Regions from separate parts of the Novosphingobium mangrovi genome, predicted to be linked through region 1. Evidence: predicted binding sites of a transcription regulator. Region 1 holds the regulator's gene; the other holds the start of a gene.
What was found. Region 1 encodes LexA, which represses DNA repair genes until DNA is damaged. Its sites were predicted from a motif close to GTTCCNCNCTTGTTCT; they were not measured.
Positions count from the first base shown of each region.

Region 2: uvrA (excinuclease ABC subunit UvrA) is a predicted target of LexA. The motif match lies at 4,587-4,602, and genes of this name have one in related genera.

Region 1 covers NZ_JALHAT010000005.1:104,477-112,236, forward strand. Annotated here, with positions in the region: gene MTR65_RS05680 (sensor histidine kinase) at 1-70, shown strand, start outside; gene MTR65_RS05685 (citrate synthase) at 200-1,483, opposite strand; gene gltX (glutamate--tRNA ligase) at 1,497-2,966, opposite strand; gene MTR65_RS05695 (ComEC/Rec2 family competence protein) at 3,370-5,274, shown strand; gene lexA (transcriptional repressor LexA) at 5,302-5,988, opposite strand; gene MTR65_RS05705 (molybdopterin molybdotransferase MoeA) at 6,111-7,358, opposite strand; gene moaC (cyclic pyranopterin monophosphate synthase MoaC) at 7,355-7,760, opposite strand, start outside.
Region 2 covers NZ_JALHAT010000026.1:20,263-28,022, reverse strand. Annotated here, with positions in the region: gene MTR65_RS13800 (ATP-dependent nuclease) at 1-380, shown strand, start outside; gene MTR65_RS13795 (hypothetical protein) at 622-1,509, shown strand; gene uvrA (excinuclease ABC subunit UvrA) at 1,661-4,576, opposite strand; gene MTR65_RS13785 (hypothetical protein) at 4,737-5,033, opposite strand; gene arsH (arsenical resistance protein ArsH) at 5,295-6,038, opposite strand; gene MTR65_RS13775 (N-acetylmuramidase domain-containing protein) at 6,326-6,979, opposite strand; gene MTR65_RS13770 (hypothetical protein) at 7,243-7,644, shown strand.

The sequences.
Region 1 (7,760 bases):
GGTTGACAGCGAACCGGGGCGCGGTGCGCGTTTCATTCTCACCGTACCTGCAGATCCTGACGCGCCCTGACGGCGCTGCCGCACGAGGTGGCGCTGCGCGGATCTGCGCGCTCTTGCACAAAAGGCATGAAGCCAACGAAAAAGGCCCCCGCTTTCGCGGAGGCCTCTTCGTTCAGATGGTCAGATCCTGACCGTCTGCTCAACGCTGGCTGAGCGGCACGTAGTCGCGCTGCGTCGGGCCGGTGTAGAGCTGACGCGGACGGCCGATGCGCTGGCCGGGATCCGAGATCATTTCGTTCCACTGCGCGACCCAGCCCACGGTGCGGGCAAGGGCGAAGAGCACGGTGAACATGTCGGTCGGGAAGCCGATCGCCGAGAGCACGACACCCGAGTAGAAGTCGACGTTGGGGAAGAGCTTCTTCTCGATGAAGTACGGGTCGTTGAGGGCGATTTCCTCGAGGCGCATGGCAGTCTCGAAGAGCGGGTCCTGAACGTTGAGCGCTTCGAAGACTTCGCGCACGGTCGACTGCATGACCGTCGCACGCGGGTCGTAGTTCTTGTAGACGCGGTGACCGAAGCCCATGAGACGGAACGGGTCGTTCTTGTCCTTGGCGCGTTCGATGTAGTGCGGAATGCGGTCGGGGGTGCCGATTTCACGCAGCATGTTGAGGCAGGCTTCGTTTGCGCCGCCGTGGGCAGGGCCCCAGAGGCAGGCGATGCCGGCCGCGATGCACGCGAACGGGTTGGCGCCCGACGAACCGGCAAGACGCACGGTCGAGGTCGATGCGTTCTGCTCGTGGTCGGCGTGCAGGATGAAGATGCGGTCCATCGCCTTTTCGACGGCGGGGATCACTTCGTATTCCTCGGCGGGAACGCCGAAGGTCATGCGCAGGAAGTTGCCCGTGTAGGACAGGTTGTTGTCCGGGTAGAGCATCGGCTGACCGACCGAGTACTTGTAGGCAGCGGCCGCAATCGTCGGCATCTTCGCGATCAGGCGATGGCTGGCGATCTTGCGCTGTTCGGGGTCGGTGATGTCGGTCGAGTCGTGGTAGAACGCCGACAGGGCGCCGACGATACCGCACATGATGGCCATCGGGTGCGCGTCACGGCGGAAGCCCTGGTAGAAGTGACGCAGCTGCTCGTGGATCATCGTGTGACGGCTGATCGTGTACTCGAAGTTCGAGAGCTCGTCCTGGCTCGGCAGTTCGCCGTTCAGCAGCAGGTAGCTGACTTCCATGAACGAGGAGCTCTCAGCGAGCTGGCCGATCGGGTAGCCGCGGTGCAGCAAGACGCCCTCGCCACCGTCGATGTAGGTCAGCGCGGATTCGCAGCTTGCCGTCGACGTGAAGCCGGGGTCGAAGGTGAACTTACCGGTCTGGCCGTAGAGCTTGCGGATGTCGATGACTTCCGGGCCCACGCTGCCCTTGAGGACGGGGTATTCCAAATCCGCGCCGTCCGCGCTCAGTTTAACCTGATCACCCACCAGTTCTTACTCCTTATGCTTGTGTCTCGGTATGCTCCCCGGCCTGCGCAGAGATGCGCGCGAGACTTTCGTCCCGGCCAAGAAGTACCAATACGTCAAAAATCCCTGGCGACGTTGTCTGACCCGTCAGGGCCGCCCGCAGGGGTTGTGCGAGCTTGCCGAGGCCCAATTCGAGCTCTGCGGCCATTGCCTTCAGGTTGGCTTCCAAAGCCTCAAGGGTCCATTCGGGCTCCCCGCTCAGACGCTCGTGGATCGCGGCCAGACGCTCGCGCGCCTCGTCGGTCAGGAGCTTCTGCGCCTTCTCGGTCATAGTGAGAGGACGTTTGGCAAAAAGGAAAACAGCGCCTTCTGCAAGATCGTTGAGGTCCTTTGCGCGGACCTTCAGTTCGGCCATGGCGCGCGCCAGCAGGGCCTTGTCGGCGTCCGGGTATCCGGCAGCGACAAGCCGCGGCAGAACGAGATCGGCGAGATAGTCGTCGCTCGCTTCGCGCAGGTAGTGACCGTTGAGATTTTGCAGCTTCGCGAGATCGAACCGCGAGGCGCCCTTGTTGACATTGGTGATGTCGAACCATTCGATGGCCTGCTCGCGGCTGATGATTTCCTCATCGCCGTGGCCCCAACCGAGGCGCAGCAGGTAGTTGAAGACCGCGTCGGGCAGGAGGCCCATCTCGTCGCGGTAGGCATCGACACCGAGCGCACCGTGGCGCTTGGAAAGCTTGGCACCATCGGCGCCGTGAATGAGCGGAATGTGGGCGTAGACCGGGTCTTCCCAGCCTCCCTCAATCACGTTCATTGCGCGCAGGATCACCAGCTGGCGAAACGCGTTGTTGATATGATCGTCGCCGCGAATGACGTGGGTTACGCCCATGTCGCGGTCATCCACAACCACGGCCAGCATGTAGGTCGGCGTGCCGTCCGAGCGCAGAATTACGAAATCGTCGAGCTCACGGTTCTGGACCGTGATGGGGCCCTGGACCTGGTCGTCGATGGTGGTTTCGCCCTCGCGGGGAGCCTTGACGCGCACCACGTAGGGTTGATCCTCTGGCCACTGCGAAGCGTCGGCGTCGCGCCATTCGCTGTCGAGGCGGAAGGGACGACGTTCGTCCTGTGCCTTCTGGCGGCGTTCGGCGAGCTGTTCGCTGGTCAGGTAGCAGCGATAGGCTTGGCCTGCCTCCAGCAGCTTCGCGGCGACTTCTGCGTGACGCTCGGAACGGGCGAACTGGAATACCGGCTCCTCATCGCCGTTCAGTCCCAGCCAGGACAGGCCGTCGAAGATGGCCTCGATCGCGGCATCGGTCGAGCGGGCACGGTCGGTGTCCTCAATGCGCAGGAGGTACTTGCCACCGTGGTGGCGGGCAAAGAGCCAGTTGAACAGCGCGGTGCGGGCACCGCCGATATGCAGAAAGCCGGTCGGCGAGGGAGCAAAGCGCGTAACGACGGCCTTGGTGCCGCTCGATCCGCTCGTTGCACTTCCACTTGCCATTCCAATCACCTTCTGTCCTATTCCGGGCATGGCGATCGAGGTCACCCGACCCGGTAAAATTGTGGGCCCGGACATCATGTCCGGAGACGCTGCATTGCGGGGTCGGCAATGGAACAGCGAACGCAACTTGTCGAGTGCTTTGGCGGCAATCGAAGGATTTCTTTCGCAATCGTGTCGCGATCGTGTCCCGTGGCTTTCCGTGGCTTTCGGGACCGGCATCGCGGCATGGTTTGCGCTTCCGAAGCCGTCCCAATGGGCAGGCCTCATTGCGTTGTGCTGTGCAGCAAGCTTGGCGACCCGAGTTTGCTGGCGGCGATGTGGTGCGTTTCAAACTGTCTCGCAAGCTTTTTTTTGGGTGCCTCTGATGGTCGCTGGGGGCTGCGTCCTGATCTGGGGGCGCTCCATGATGGTGGGGACACCTCCCATCGAGCGGCCTTTGTATGGAGCGTTCTCGGGGCGGGTGCTCGCGGTGGAGCCGCAATCGGCCCAATCGCGGCGCAGGTTGGTGGTCGCCACGCGCGACCCGGCAAGCGGGCGTGCTCTCAAAATCCGGCTCAACCTGCCGGACGAACTGTCCGATGGCGAATCTGTCCGACCGGCGGAGATCGGTGAGGGCAGTCTCATCCAGTTCGAGGCGCGGATCATGCCGCCGGCAGCGCCCCTGCTCCCGGGTGGTTATAATTTTGCAAGAACGGCCTGGTTTGCCGGGCTCGCCGGTTCGGGAACGATCTTGAAGCCCGTGACCGTCCTGGAGCCAGCGGCAGGAGGGGAAGCGCCTTTGGCGCGCATTCGGCGCGGACTGGCTGGCCATGTTCGCGAGCAGGTCGATGAGCAGGCGGCTGGCATTGCCGTGGCGCTCGTCACGGGGGATCGAGGGGGCATCACGGCAGACGATGCGCAGGCCATGCGAGATTCCGGCCTGGCGCACCTGTTGGCCATAAGCGGGCTCCACGTGACGGCCGTAATCGGCCTGATCTACGTTCTGTCCGTTCGGGCGCTCGCATTGTGGCCCGCCTTGGCCCTGCGGGTTCGCCTGCCGATGCTGGCTTCCGGGCTCGCGGCGCTCGGGGGGATTGGATATACACTGCTGACTGGCGCGCAGGTGCCGACGGTTCGTTCGTGTATCGCGGCGCTGCTCGTGCTTGGCGCCCTGGCACTGGGCCGTGAGGCGTTGTCCTTGCGCATTCTGGCGGTGGCGGCATTCGCCGTGATGCTTCTATGGCCTGAGGCCGTGGTGGGGCCGAGCTTCCAGATGAGCTTTGCCGCTGTCCTCGCCATCGTGGCCCTGTCGTCCTGCGCGCCCGTGCGCAATTTCCTGGGGCCGCGTGAAGAATCTCCTTGGATGCGCGGCGTGCGGTGGTTCGGCATGCTCATGCTGACCGGGCTCGTAATCGAGCTCGCCCTGATGCCGATTGCGCTGTTCCACTTTCACAAGGCCGGGCTCTACGGTTCATTGGCCAATCTCGTGGCAATCCCATTGACGACCTTTGTGATCATGCCCGGGGTCGTCCTGGCCCTGGCGGCCGATGTCGTGTCCCTTGGCGGGCCGCTCTGGGGCCTTGTGGGATGGACCATCAATGCGGTGCTGGGACTGGCGCATTGGGTCTCGGCGCAACCAGGGGCTGTGACGCTGGTGCCGGGCATGGGCGAGGCGGCTTTCTCGCTGTTTCTTGTCGGAGGTTTCTGGTTGGCGCTGTTGGTCGGAAAGGTGCGTCTGCTGGGCGTTGTTCCCTGCCTCGTGGGCTTTCTTGTTCTTTATAATCAGTCGCCGCCTGATCTGCTGATCGCCGGGGATGGCCGCAACGTAGGCGTTGTGGAGCGGACGGCCGGGCGTGATGCGCCAAGGCTGCTGCTGCTACGCAACACGCGTAGCGACTACGTGCGCGACAATTTCCAGGAGAATGCGGGGTTGCGAGGAGAGACGATCTATCTCCCCGATCATCCGGGCGCGCGTTGCAATGCCGATTTCTGTTCGATCACCTTGCAGATGCAGGCGCGCGCAGCCAACGTCCTGTTGTCGAGGAGCCGGGACATCGTGCCCGAGCGCGAACTGGCTGCCGCCTGCGACCGGGCTGACATCGTGATCTCGGATCGTTGGCTGCCGCGGGCATGCCGACCGCGCTGGTTCAAGGCCGATCGCGGCACGCTCAGCCAGACGGGAGGCCTGAGCGTCGATCTGTCCCGCGGCGTGGTGCGCAATGTCGCGCAGGGGCAGGGGATGCATGGATGGTGGCATGGACGCAAAGGCGAGATGTCCTTGCAGGACCTCATCCCGCCCATGCCCTCATCGATGTCTTCGGATCGATAGCGCGCGGGGCGCTGCGATCCGGTCGGCTCAGTGGAAGTAGCGGCGCAGGAGGCCTGCGAGCTTACCCTGCACCTTGATCTCGTCGGCCGCATAGATCTGCGGTTCATAGGCCGCGTTGGCCGGGTCAAGGCGGATCATGCCGTTTTCACGGCGCAGGTACTTGAGCGTCGCTTCCTCGCCGCGCACGAGGGCGACCACGATCTCGCCATCGTTGGCGATATCGGTGCGTTTCACCAAGGCAAAATCGCCATCAAGAATGCCTGCCTCGATCATCGAATCGCCGGAAACCTCCAGCGCGTAATGTTCACCCGCGCCCAGAAGCGCGGCGGGCACGGGAAGGATCGCCTGGTCTTCCAGCGCCTCGATCGGAACGCCCGCAGCGATGCGTCCGTGCAAGGGGATCTCGATCACATCGGCCGTCGGTGCGGGAGCGGCGGTTTCGGGCCTGGCGAAGGGCACGACGTTCGAGTTGGCGGCCGGAGCCGTTGTCTGGCCGCCTTCGTCGGCACGGCGCAGCACTTCGAGCGCGCGGGCGCGGTTGGGCAAGCGGCGAATGAAGCCGCGTTCCTCCAGCGCGGAGATCAGGCGGTGCACGCCCGACTTGGACTTGAGGTCCAGCGCGTCCTTCATCTCTTCGAAGCTGGGCGAAATGCCGGTTTCGTCAAGCCGGGTCTGGATGAACCGGAGCAATTCGTGCTGCTTGCGGGTCAACATGTTCGCTGCCTCTTTCCTGCGCCTGCCGCACACGGAAATTCGGCTTCCCGCGCATCAGCTGTTCTTCTGGATGTTCCACTTGTGAACATTCTGAGAACAATTAAGCAACAGAATTTCCCACGTCAAGCGATACCGCCGTTCTGGAGTATGTAGATGCGCACGTTTGCGCCAGAAGGTGTTTCCGATCCGTTCGCAGGACGGTCGATGAGGACGTTACTGCCCGCAAGAGCGCCCAGGGCCCCGCTGTCCTGCACGCGCACGGCTCGCACGCATTCCCCGTCCCAGGTGCCGCGCAGGAATTCGCGGCGTGCGCCGGTGGCCGGCAGGTCCCCGTCGAGACGGGTGGTGACAGCCATGGGCGCGGGATCGAGTGCGCCCATCAGACGGCGCAGCAGCGGGAGCAGGAAATGGTAGCCGGTAACGAGTGCGGAGACCGGATTTCCGGGCAATCCAATGATGATCTGGCGGCGCTGCGAGCGGGGGCGGGTGGCGACGAGGAGCGGCTTGCCCGGCTTGATCGCGATGCGCCAGAAGTCGAGCTTCGCGCCCCAGGCTTCGAGCGCGGGGCGGATGAGGTCGTGGTCGCCAACGGACGCGCCGCCGCTGGTGACGATGACGTCGGCATGGGCGGCCTCGTCAAAGGCGGATAGGAGCGCGTCGAGCGTGTCGCCGACCGGTCCGATGCGGCGTGTCTGGACCGCGAGCCCGGCGACCATTGCCTCCAGCATGGCGCCATTGCTGGCCGGGATCTGGTGCGTGGCGCAGTTCTCCGGATCGGAGGAAAGCTCATCGCCGCTGTCGATGATCGCGACCTGGGGCGCGCGGAAGACGGGCAGGTGCCTGTGTCCGGCCGAGACGGCGAGCGCGATCTGGGCGGGGCCGATGCGGGTTCCGGCGGGCAGAACCTCCTTGCCAGCTACGAAGTCCGAGCCGAGGCGGCGCACGTGGCGATCCTGCGGGCTGGGGCCTGTGCCGGTGAGCGTGAGTGCCGTGTCGCTGCGCGCGAGGTCTTCCTGCACGATGACCCCGGCGGCATCGCAGGGCAGCAGGGCGCCTGTGGAGATGCGCACGGCTTCACCGCGCGTCATGCTGCCTACGAAGGGGTGCCCGGCCGCGCTTTCGCCCACGATGGTCCAGGGGCCGGCAAGATCGCCATCGGTGACCGCATAGCCGTCCATTGCGGAAAGGTGCCCGGCGGGTTGGGTGCGGCGGGCGAGCAGTGGCTCGGCAAGGTAGCGGCCGATGGCGCCTGCCATGTCGACATGTTCGCGGCGCATCGGGTCGGCGAGCGCGAGGAGGCGGCGCTGCGCTTCTTCGAGCGGGATCGGGGGCGTCATGACGGGCACGTCGGGAGAAGGCGCGGTGCTCATACCCACCCTTCGGCTTTCCAGTGGCCCGACTTGCCGCCCTGCTTCTCGACGAGGCGGATGTCGGAGATGACCATGCCCTTATCGAGCGCCTTGGCCATGTCGTAGATGGTGACCAGCGCAATCGAGACGGCGGTGATGGCCTCCATCTCGATGCCGGTCTTTCCGGTGATCGAGGCGGTGGCGGTGGCGCGGATGGAGCCGGTGAACTCTTCCTCGTTCTCGAAGGTGAAATCGAGGTTCACCGCATCGAGGGGCAGGGGGTGGCACATCGGGATGAGATCGGCGGTCTTCTTGGCCGCGAGGATACCGGCGATGCGCGCGGTCCCCAGAACATCGCCCTTGGGGGCATCACCTGCCCGCACGGCGTCGAGCGCTTCGCGGGTCATGGTGATCGTGCCGCTG
Region 2 (7,760 bases), on a different contig from region 1:
CGCTTGGACAGATGGTGCAGGGGAATCGCTTTCCTCGCTCCTCAGTAGTTTTTCTGGATGGTGATCAATCCCCATCGGCCGGCTGCAGCATCCTTCCTGGAGATGAAGCCCCCGAGCGGGTAGTCTTCGAAAGTTTAAGAACGAAGGACTGGCCTGATATTTCCACTAGAATTAGTCGAGGACCATCAGAAACCATAGATGCCCTAAACGCAGCGATGACTCTGAGCGACCACCATGATTGGGTCAAAGAAGCAGCTGACAGACTTGTGATCGGCGGCGACATACTTTGGCAGTCGATGTGCGCCAGCTGGGTTGAGAACTGCGCAGACGACAGTTCATTGCAGGCCGTTGTGTCACCAATAGCAATCGCATTAGCCTAATCATTGCGAATGCACACCTCCGAGCGATCGCGACAAGTTCGTTGGCAAGTATCCTACCAAAGGCACACCTGCCCTCGACAGTTCGGGGAGCGCGAGGGCGATGGCCCTCGCATCCTTTCCCCTTCTGACTTCGTAAAATTGCGAAGTCCGGAAGCTCGTTAACTAAGTAAAGACCTCTAGGCCATAGACACCCCGGTCAGGCGCGCAGGCGCAGGGTGTGCGCGGTTAAGGGGTATGACACGTGGTTCACAGGTTGCAGGAGGCTTTCGCGACCCTTGAGGGCGAGCGGGACTACACGCAGGGGCTTGCGGCGTGGATTGCGGCGGGGGATCTGGACCGGGCCGAGGAGGTCCTGGCCGCCGACCTGGCCGCGCTCGACACCGATCTGGCGCGGCTGTGTCTGGCCACCCCGCGCGCGGCGGTGGAGATTTCGGGCTGGGCCGAGCTGGTCGATGCCGTGGACATGCACGAGGGTGCCCCGATCACCGCGCTTACCATCGGCCTTGCCAACGAGCTGGACGTTGCCTTCGAAAAGGACCTCCCCCACGCCCCCGTCCTGCTCCACGGCCTCTACACCGACGAGGCCTTCGCCTTTTCGGCCACCTCGCCCGAAGAGCTGCGCGCCCTGTGCGCCGCCGACGAGGCCCCCTGGGCCGAGCGCGAGGAAGACATCGAGCTCTATCTGGAGATCGACGGCCTCACCGCGATCAACACCGCGCTGCTGCGCCACAAGCGCCGCTACTTCATCCGCGAGGACGCAGGCGGCGCCCCGGCCCCGCGCGCCTATGTCGAGGCCGTGCTCGCCGCCTGGCTGCGCGCGCTGCGCTTCCATCAGGCCGTCGCCACCGAAGTCGCCGTGCAGGGCCTGCCGGGCCGCGTCGCGGTGATCTCGGGCACGGTCGACATGGGCACCGAGGCGGCCATGGTCCACCTCGCAAAGGGCGCGCTGACCGACGACACCTTCGGCTCGCTCGCCGCCGTAAGCCTCCAGCGCAAGGTGCCCCTCCCCGCCTACGACCCCAACGCCAACGGCTCGGCCATCCGCCGCAAGGTCGTCGCCGCCGAAGCCGAACACGCCCCACCGCCGCGCAAACCCGGCTTCTTCGCGCGCCTCTTCGGAAAGCGCTGAGGAAGGGGGGAGGAGAGATTCAAGGGGCCATCGCCCCTTGACCCCAAAACGGGCAACCTCACCTTCCTGGCGCCACGTGGCGCGCGGGACGTGAACTCGACAGTTTGGGGAGCCCGAGGGCAATGGCCCTCGGAATCATCCCCTTTCTGCCTTACGCTTCCAGCAGGGGCTTGAGGTAGTGCCCGGTGAAGGAGCGTTCGTTCTTTACCACGTCCTCGGGCGTTCCGGTCGCGACGATCTCGCCCCCGCGCACGCCGCCTTCGGGACCCAGGTCAATCAGCCAGTCGGCGGTCTTGATGACATCAAGGTTGTGTTCGATGACAACGACCGAGTTGCCCTGCTCGACGAGGCGATGCAGCACTTCCAGAAGCTTGCGCACGTCCTCGAAGTGGAGGCCCGTGGTCGGCTCATCGAGGATATAGAGCGTCTGCCCGGTCGAGCGGCGCGCCAGTTCCTTGGCGAGCTTGACGCGCTGCGCCTCACCGCCCGAGAGCGTCGTCGCCTGCTGGCCAACCTTGATGTAGCCAAGGCCCACCTCGCACAGCATCTGCATCTTGTCGCGGATCGGCGGGACCGCCTTGAAGAACTCGACCGCGTCCTCGATCGTCATGTCGAGCACGTCGGCGATCGAGTGGCCCTTGAACTTCACCTCCAGCGTCTCGCGGTTGTAGCGCTTGCCGTCGCATTCCTCGCAGGTGACGTAGACGTCGGGGAGGAAGTGCATCTCGATCTTGATGAGGCCATCGCCATGGCACGCCTCGCAGCGCCCGCCCTTGACGTTGAAGCTGAAGCGCCCGGGCTTGTAGCCGCGCGCTTCGGATTCGGGGAGCCCGGCAAACCAGTCGCGGATCTGGGTGAAGGCGCCGGTGTAGGTCGCCGGGTTCGAGCGCGGGGTGCGCCCGATCGGGGACTGGTCGATCTCGATCACCTTGTCGCAGGCTTCGAGCCCGCGGATCGCATCGTGGGGCCCCGCGATCACGCGCGCGCCGTTGAGGGTACGGCTCGCGCCCGCCTGCAGCGTGTCGATGGTGAGCGAGGACTTGCCCGAGCCCGAGACGCCGGTCACGCAGCAGAAGGTACCCAGCGGAAACTGCGCGGTGACGCCCTTCAGGTTGTTCGCCCGCGCGTTCTCGACCGTCACCGACTTGCCGTTGCCCTTGCGGCGCGTGGCCGGGACCTCGATCTTGCGTTCGCCGGTGAGGTACTGCGCGGTAAGGCTGGTCTTGCTCTTGAGCACCTGCTTCAAGGTGCCCTCGGCGACGATCTCGCCGCCGTGGACGCCCGCGCCGGGGCCCAGGTCCACCACGTAGTCCGCCGCGCGGATCGCGTCCTCGTCATGCTCGACGACGATCACCGTGTTGCCAAGGTCCCGCAAGCGCTTCAGGGTTTCCAGCAGGCGGTCGTTGTCGCGCTGGTGCAGGCCGATGGAGGGCTCGTCCAGCACGTAGAGCACGCCCGAAAGCCCCGAACCGATCTGGCTGGCAAGGCGAATGCGCTGGCTCTCACCGCCCGAAAGCGTACCCGACGTGCGGTCGAGGTTGAGGTAGTCGAGCCCGACGTTGTTGAGGAAGCCCAGGCGCTCGTTGATCTCTTTCAGGATGGCCTTGGCGATCTGCGCCTGCTGGTCGGTGAGCTTGCCTTCGAGGCTCCCGAACCAGGCGAAGGCATCCGCCACCGAAAGCCGCGCGGCGTCGGCGATGTCGCTTTGCGCGAGGCGCACGCACAGCGCCTCGGGCTTGAGGCGCTTGCCGTCGCACACCTCGCAGGGCTGCGCGGTCTGGAAGCGCTGGAGCTCCTCGCGCATCAGCGCGCTGTCGGTCTGGACCAGGCGGCGGTTGAGGTTGCCGATCACGCCCTCGAAGGGCTTGGTGACGGTGTATTCCTTGCGCCCGTCCTTGAAGGTCAGCGGCACCGGGGAACCGGCCGTGCCGTAGAGAATGACGATGCGCACCTCGGTCGGCAGGTCCTGCCAGGGGGTGGTGAGATCGAAGCCGAAGTGGTCGGCCAGGCTGCCCAGCACCTGCATGTAATAGGGCGAGGGCGGGTTCGACTTGGCCCAGGGCACGAGCGCGCCCTGCTTGAGCGTCAGCCCCTCGTTGGGCACGACGAGCTGGGGGTCGAACTCCATCTTTTCGCCCAGACCGTCGCAGGCCGGGCACGCGCCCTGCGGCGCGTTGAAGGAGAACAGGCGCGGCTCGATCTCTTCAATCGTGAAGCCCGAGACCGGACAGGCGAACTTTTCCGAAAAGACGATGCGGTTGGCCGGAAGGCCTGCGCCCTTCAGGTTCTTCTTGCCCTTGGCGCCCTTCGCAGCCTCGGCCTCGTCCTCGCGCCCCGGCACGACGCCATCGGCGAGATCGACATAGGCAAGCCCCTCGGCCAACTTGAGCGCCTGCTCGAAGCTGTCGGCCAGACGCGTCTGGATGCCGTCCTTGACCGCGATGCGGTCCACCACGACCTCGATGTCGTGCTTGTACTTCTTGTCGAGCGCGGGCGCGTCCTCGATGGGGTAGAGCTCGCCATCGATGCGCACGCGGGTAAAGCCCGACTTCTGCCACTCGGCCAGTTCCTTGCGGTACTCGCCCTTGCGGCCGCGCACGACAGGGGCCAGCAGGTAGAGGCGCGTGCCCTCGGGCAGTTCCATCACCCTGTCGACCATGTTGGAGACGGTCTGCGCCTCGATGGGAAGGCCGGTCGCGGGCGAATAGGGCACACCCACGCGCGCCCAGAGCAGGCGCATGTAGTCCCAGATCTCGGTCACGGTAGCGACGGTCGAGCGCGGGTTGCGGCTCGTCGTCTTCTGCTCGATGGAAATGGCGGGGCTGAGGCCGTCGATGTGCTCCACATCGGGCTTCTGCATCATCTCGAGGAACTGGCGCGCGTAGGCCGAGAGGCTCTCGACATAGCGGCGCTGGCCTTCGGCGTAGATCGTGTCGAAGGCGAGGCTCGACTTGCCCGACCCCGAAAGCCCGGTGATGACGATCAGCTTGTCGCGCGGCAGCGCGATATCGAAGCCCTTGAGGTTATGCTCGCGCGCACCGCGCACGGTGATGTGGGTCAGACTCATGGGGGCCTATGTTCCAGATTTGTTCGCGCCGTTCAAGCGCCCGGCGCGCAGATTGGCCCCCTAGATATGTCCGCGGGCCCCAAGCGCAATGCCTTGAGGGCCCTGCGGTTCCCCCGCGTGCGCAGCATCGGGCCTGGAACGTGCCCGAAAACCCGGCGGTTCAGGTGCCGCGGCGCACGCCCATGGCCTCGGCCTGAAGACCGCGGCGCCACTGCTGGTGGTTGGCATAGGCCTGCCACTGGACCTTCGTCCCGCAGGTCAGCCCCGGCCGGGTCGAGAGCACCTCGCGCGCGATGGTGCGGCAGGTGAGCTGGTCCTCTTCGGAGGCCGACGCGTTGTAGCGGGCGACCTCGCGCAGCATTTTCGCGTTGGGGCCTTCGGTCTCGCTCGCCTGCGCCGGAGCGCAAAGCCCGGCCACGCCGGCCATGGCAAGGGTCAGAACAGAAATACGCAGCATCGCATGTCTCCTTCGGATCGAGGCCCACCCCGAATACTGAGCAAGGTTACCTTGAGCCAGAAAGGACAGCAAGATGAAATTGTCCACCCGTCCAACGGCTAACCGCGAAGAAGGAAGTCCTTTTTCAAGGGGCCATCGCCCCTTGACCCCATAACGGGCGACCTCACCTTTCTCGCGCCACGGTGCGCGCGGGACGTGAGGTTGACGGTATGGGGAGCCCGAGGGCGATGGCCCTCGGACTGAATTTCTTTATTCCCTGCCTCAGGCCAACCCGGCCTTCTCGACATGCGTTTCGACCGGTTGATCCTTGTCCTTGCGCTCCGAGTAGCGGTCGACAAGCTGGTCGGCGTGAGGGCGCAGGAGGACGGTGAAGCGCACCAGTTCCTCCATGACATCGACGATGCGGTCGTAGTAGCTCGACGGGGTCATCCGGCCCGCCTCGTCGAACTCCTCGTAGGCCTTGGCGACCGAGGACTGGTTGGGGATGGTGAACATCCGCATCCAGCGCCCCAGCACGCGCAAGGTGTTGATCGAGTTGAACGATTGCGAGCCTGCGCTGACCTGCATGACGGCCAGCGCGCGCCCTTGCGTGGGGCGCAGGCCCTTCAGCGCCAGCGGCAGATGGTCGATCTGGGTCTTCATGATACCGGTGATCTGGCCGTGGCGCTCCGGGCTGCACCAGACCTGCGCCTCGGACCACAGCGCATGTTCGCGCAGTTCGTGGACGGCCGGGTGATCATCGCCCGGCACCTGGTCGGGGAGCGGCAGGTCGCGCGGGTCGAAGATGCGCGTCTCGCAGCCGAAGTATTGCAGGAGGCGCGCCGCCTCCTCGACCGCAAGGCGCGAGTAGGAGCGTTCGCGCAGCGACCCGTAGAGGAGCAGGATACGCGGGGGCGGGTCCAGCTCGCCCAGCCCCAGCGCGGGGCGCGCGTGCGCGTATTCGGGGCGCAGCGCGGGCAGGCTGTCAGGCTCGGGAAGATCGCGCAGATAACGGTATTCGGACATGAAGGGGAACAGCTCCAACGGTGGGACTGGCCGCATCGCAGGGAGCCTGCGGCGGCAACCCATCGGGAATACCCGATGCGATGCGCTTGCGTCAAACGGCCCGACAGTAAGCCTTTGAAGATCGCCGAAGCAGGCAAGAAGAGGATTTCCGAGGGCCATTGCCCTCGGGCTCCCCGAACTGTCTGGCTCACCTCCCGCGCGCGACGTGGTTCGAGAAAGGTGAGGCAAGCCAGTTCCGGGGTCCAAGGGGCGATGGCCCCTTGAAAAGACTCATTCCTTACGCGCCCTCACCGCATCGCGGCGGCGAGCTTGGTGTGGTAGCCCAGCCGGGCGTAGGCGCCGCCGTTGTAGGCGCGCGCGAAGGCGCGGCAGTCCTCCGGGTCGGTGGAGAGCGCGGCCATTTCGTCGTTCAGCTCGTTGTATTCGACGTAATGGGCCAGCAGTTCGTAGTGCTTGAGCTCGGAGGCGACCGTGCTGAAGGCAAAGGCGAAGGGGCTGGCAAAGCCGAACTCGTCCCACCACTGCCCCAGCACCTGGAACTTGCCCCAGGAGCAGGCCATGAACGCGGCATCGACATCACCGGTCACGATCGCGCCCGCCAGCTTGTCCCAGCTGCTTTCGCTGTAGCCACCGTAGCGCGGGTTGCTGAAGGCCGCGACCGACCAGCGCCCGCCGGTGTACTTGTGGAACTTGTGCCGCTCGTAGAGGATCTTGGGGCGCCCCTGCCGATCGAACCCGCCGCCCGAGGATTCCACCTGCGCCACCGCGCGCAGCTGTTTCACGCTGACGTGGAGGCGCTCGGCCAGTTCGGCCTCTTCCGCATCGGTGATGGCAGGGGCCTCGGTATTGGTGAAGGCGTTCAGCAGCGCCGCGCGCGACTTGGGGCCCCAGATCCCGTCGGGCTTCGCGCCCACGGCCGATTGCAGCTCGACGATGTTCATGACGATGTCTCCCGACGGCTCGACAGGCCCTGAAAATGCGACTTCCGGCGAAGTTGTGTCAAAGAATTTAAGATGACAAAGGCCGTAACGGCGGGACGTGATCTTGAGATTTAAGGACATTTTACGGTCGCGGCACGCACTACGGCCACCCGTTCCGGAGCTGCGCTGGATGGCGGCTCGCTTCGTCGCAAGACCTTTGCAATCGTGTGCTCGTCGCGCCTAGCAAGGCTCCACGGGACATACAGGGACTTGAGGGACATACGATGAGGGGTATCACACGCGCCGCCGCGCTCACCGCGCTGGCCATCGCCGTCACCACAACGCCAGCGCTCGCCGACGATCCGCGCGATCCCGGGATGCGCTCACGCGCCGCGCGCGAGGCCGACGCCGCCGAGATCCGCCGCCTCAACCGCGAACAGGCCGCCTACGTCGCGCGCCGCGATGCCCGCTACGCACAAGGCTGGGACGCCTGGGCTGCCGCCGAGGCCGACCGCCGCGACTACGAGGATTACAGCGCCCGCGCCTACGACGCGGATAGGCGCGCCTACGAGGACGACCGCCGCAGCTACGCCCGCGCCCGCCAGGACTACGAGGCCGACCGCGCCGCCTGGGAACGCGACGTGCGCGCCTGCCGCCAAGGCTACTACAGCCGCTGCGGGGGCTGATCCGGCCGCGACAGGAATAGGACGAACACATGAATCCGAGGGCCATCGCCCTCGGGCTCCCCATACCGTCCACCTCCCCTTGCGCGCGCGACGTGGTTCGAGAAAGGTGAGGTCGC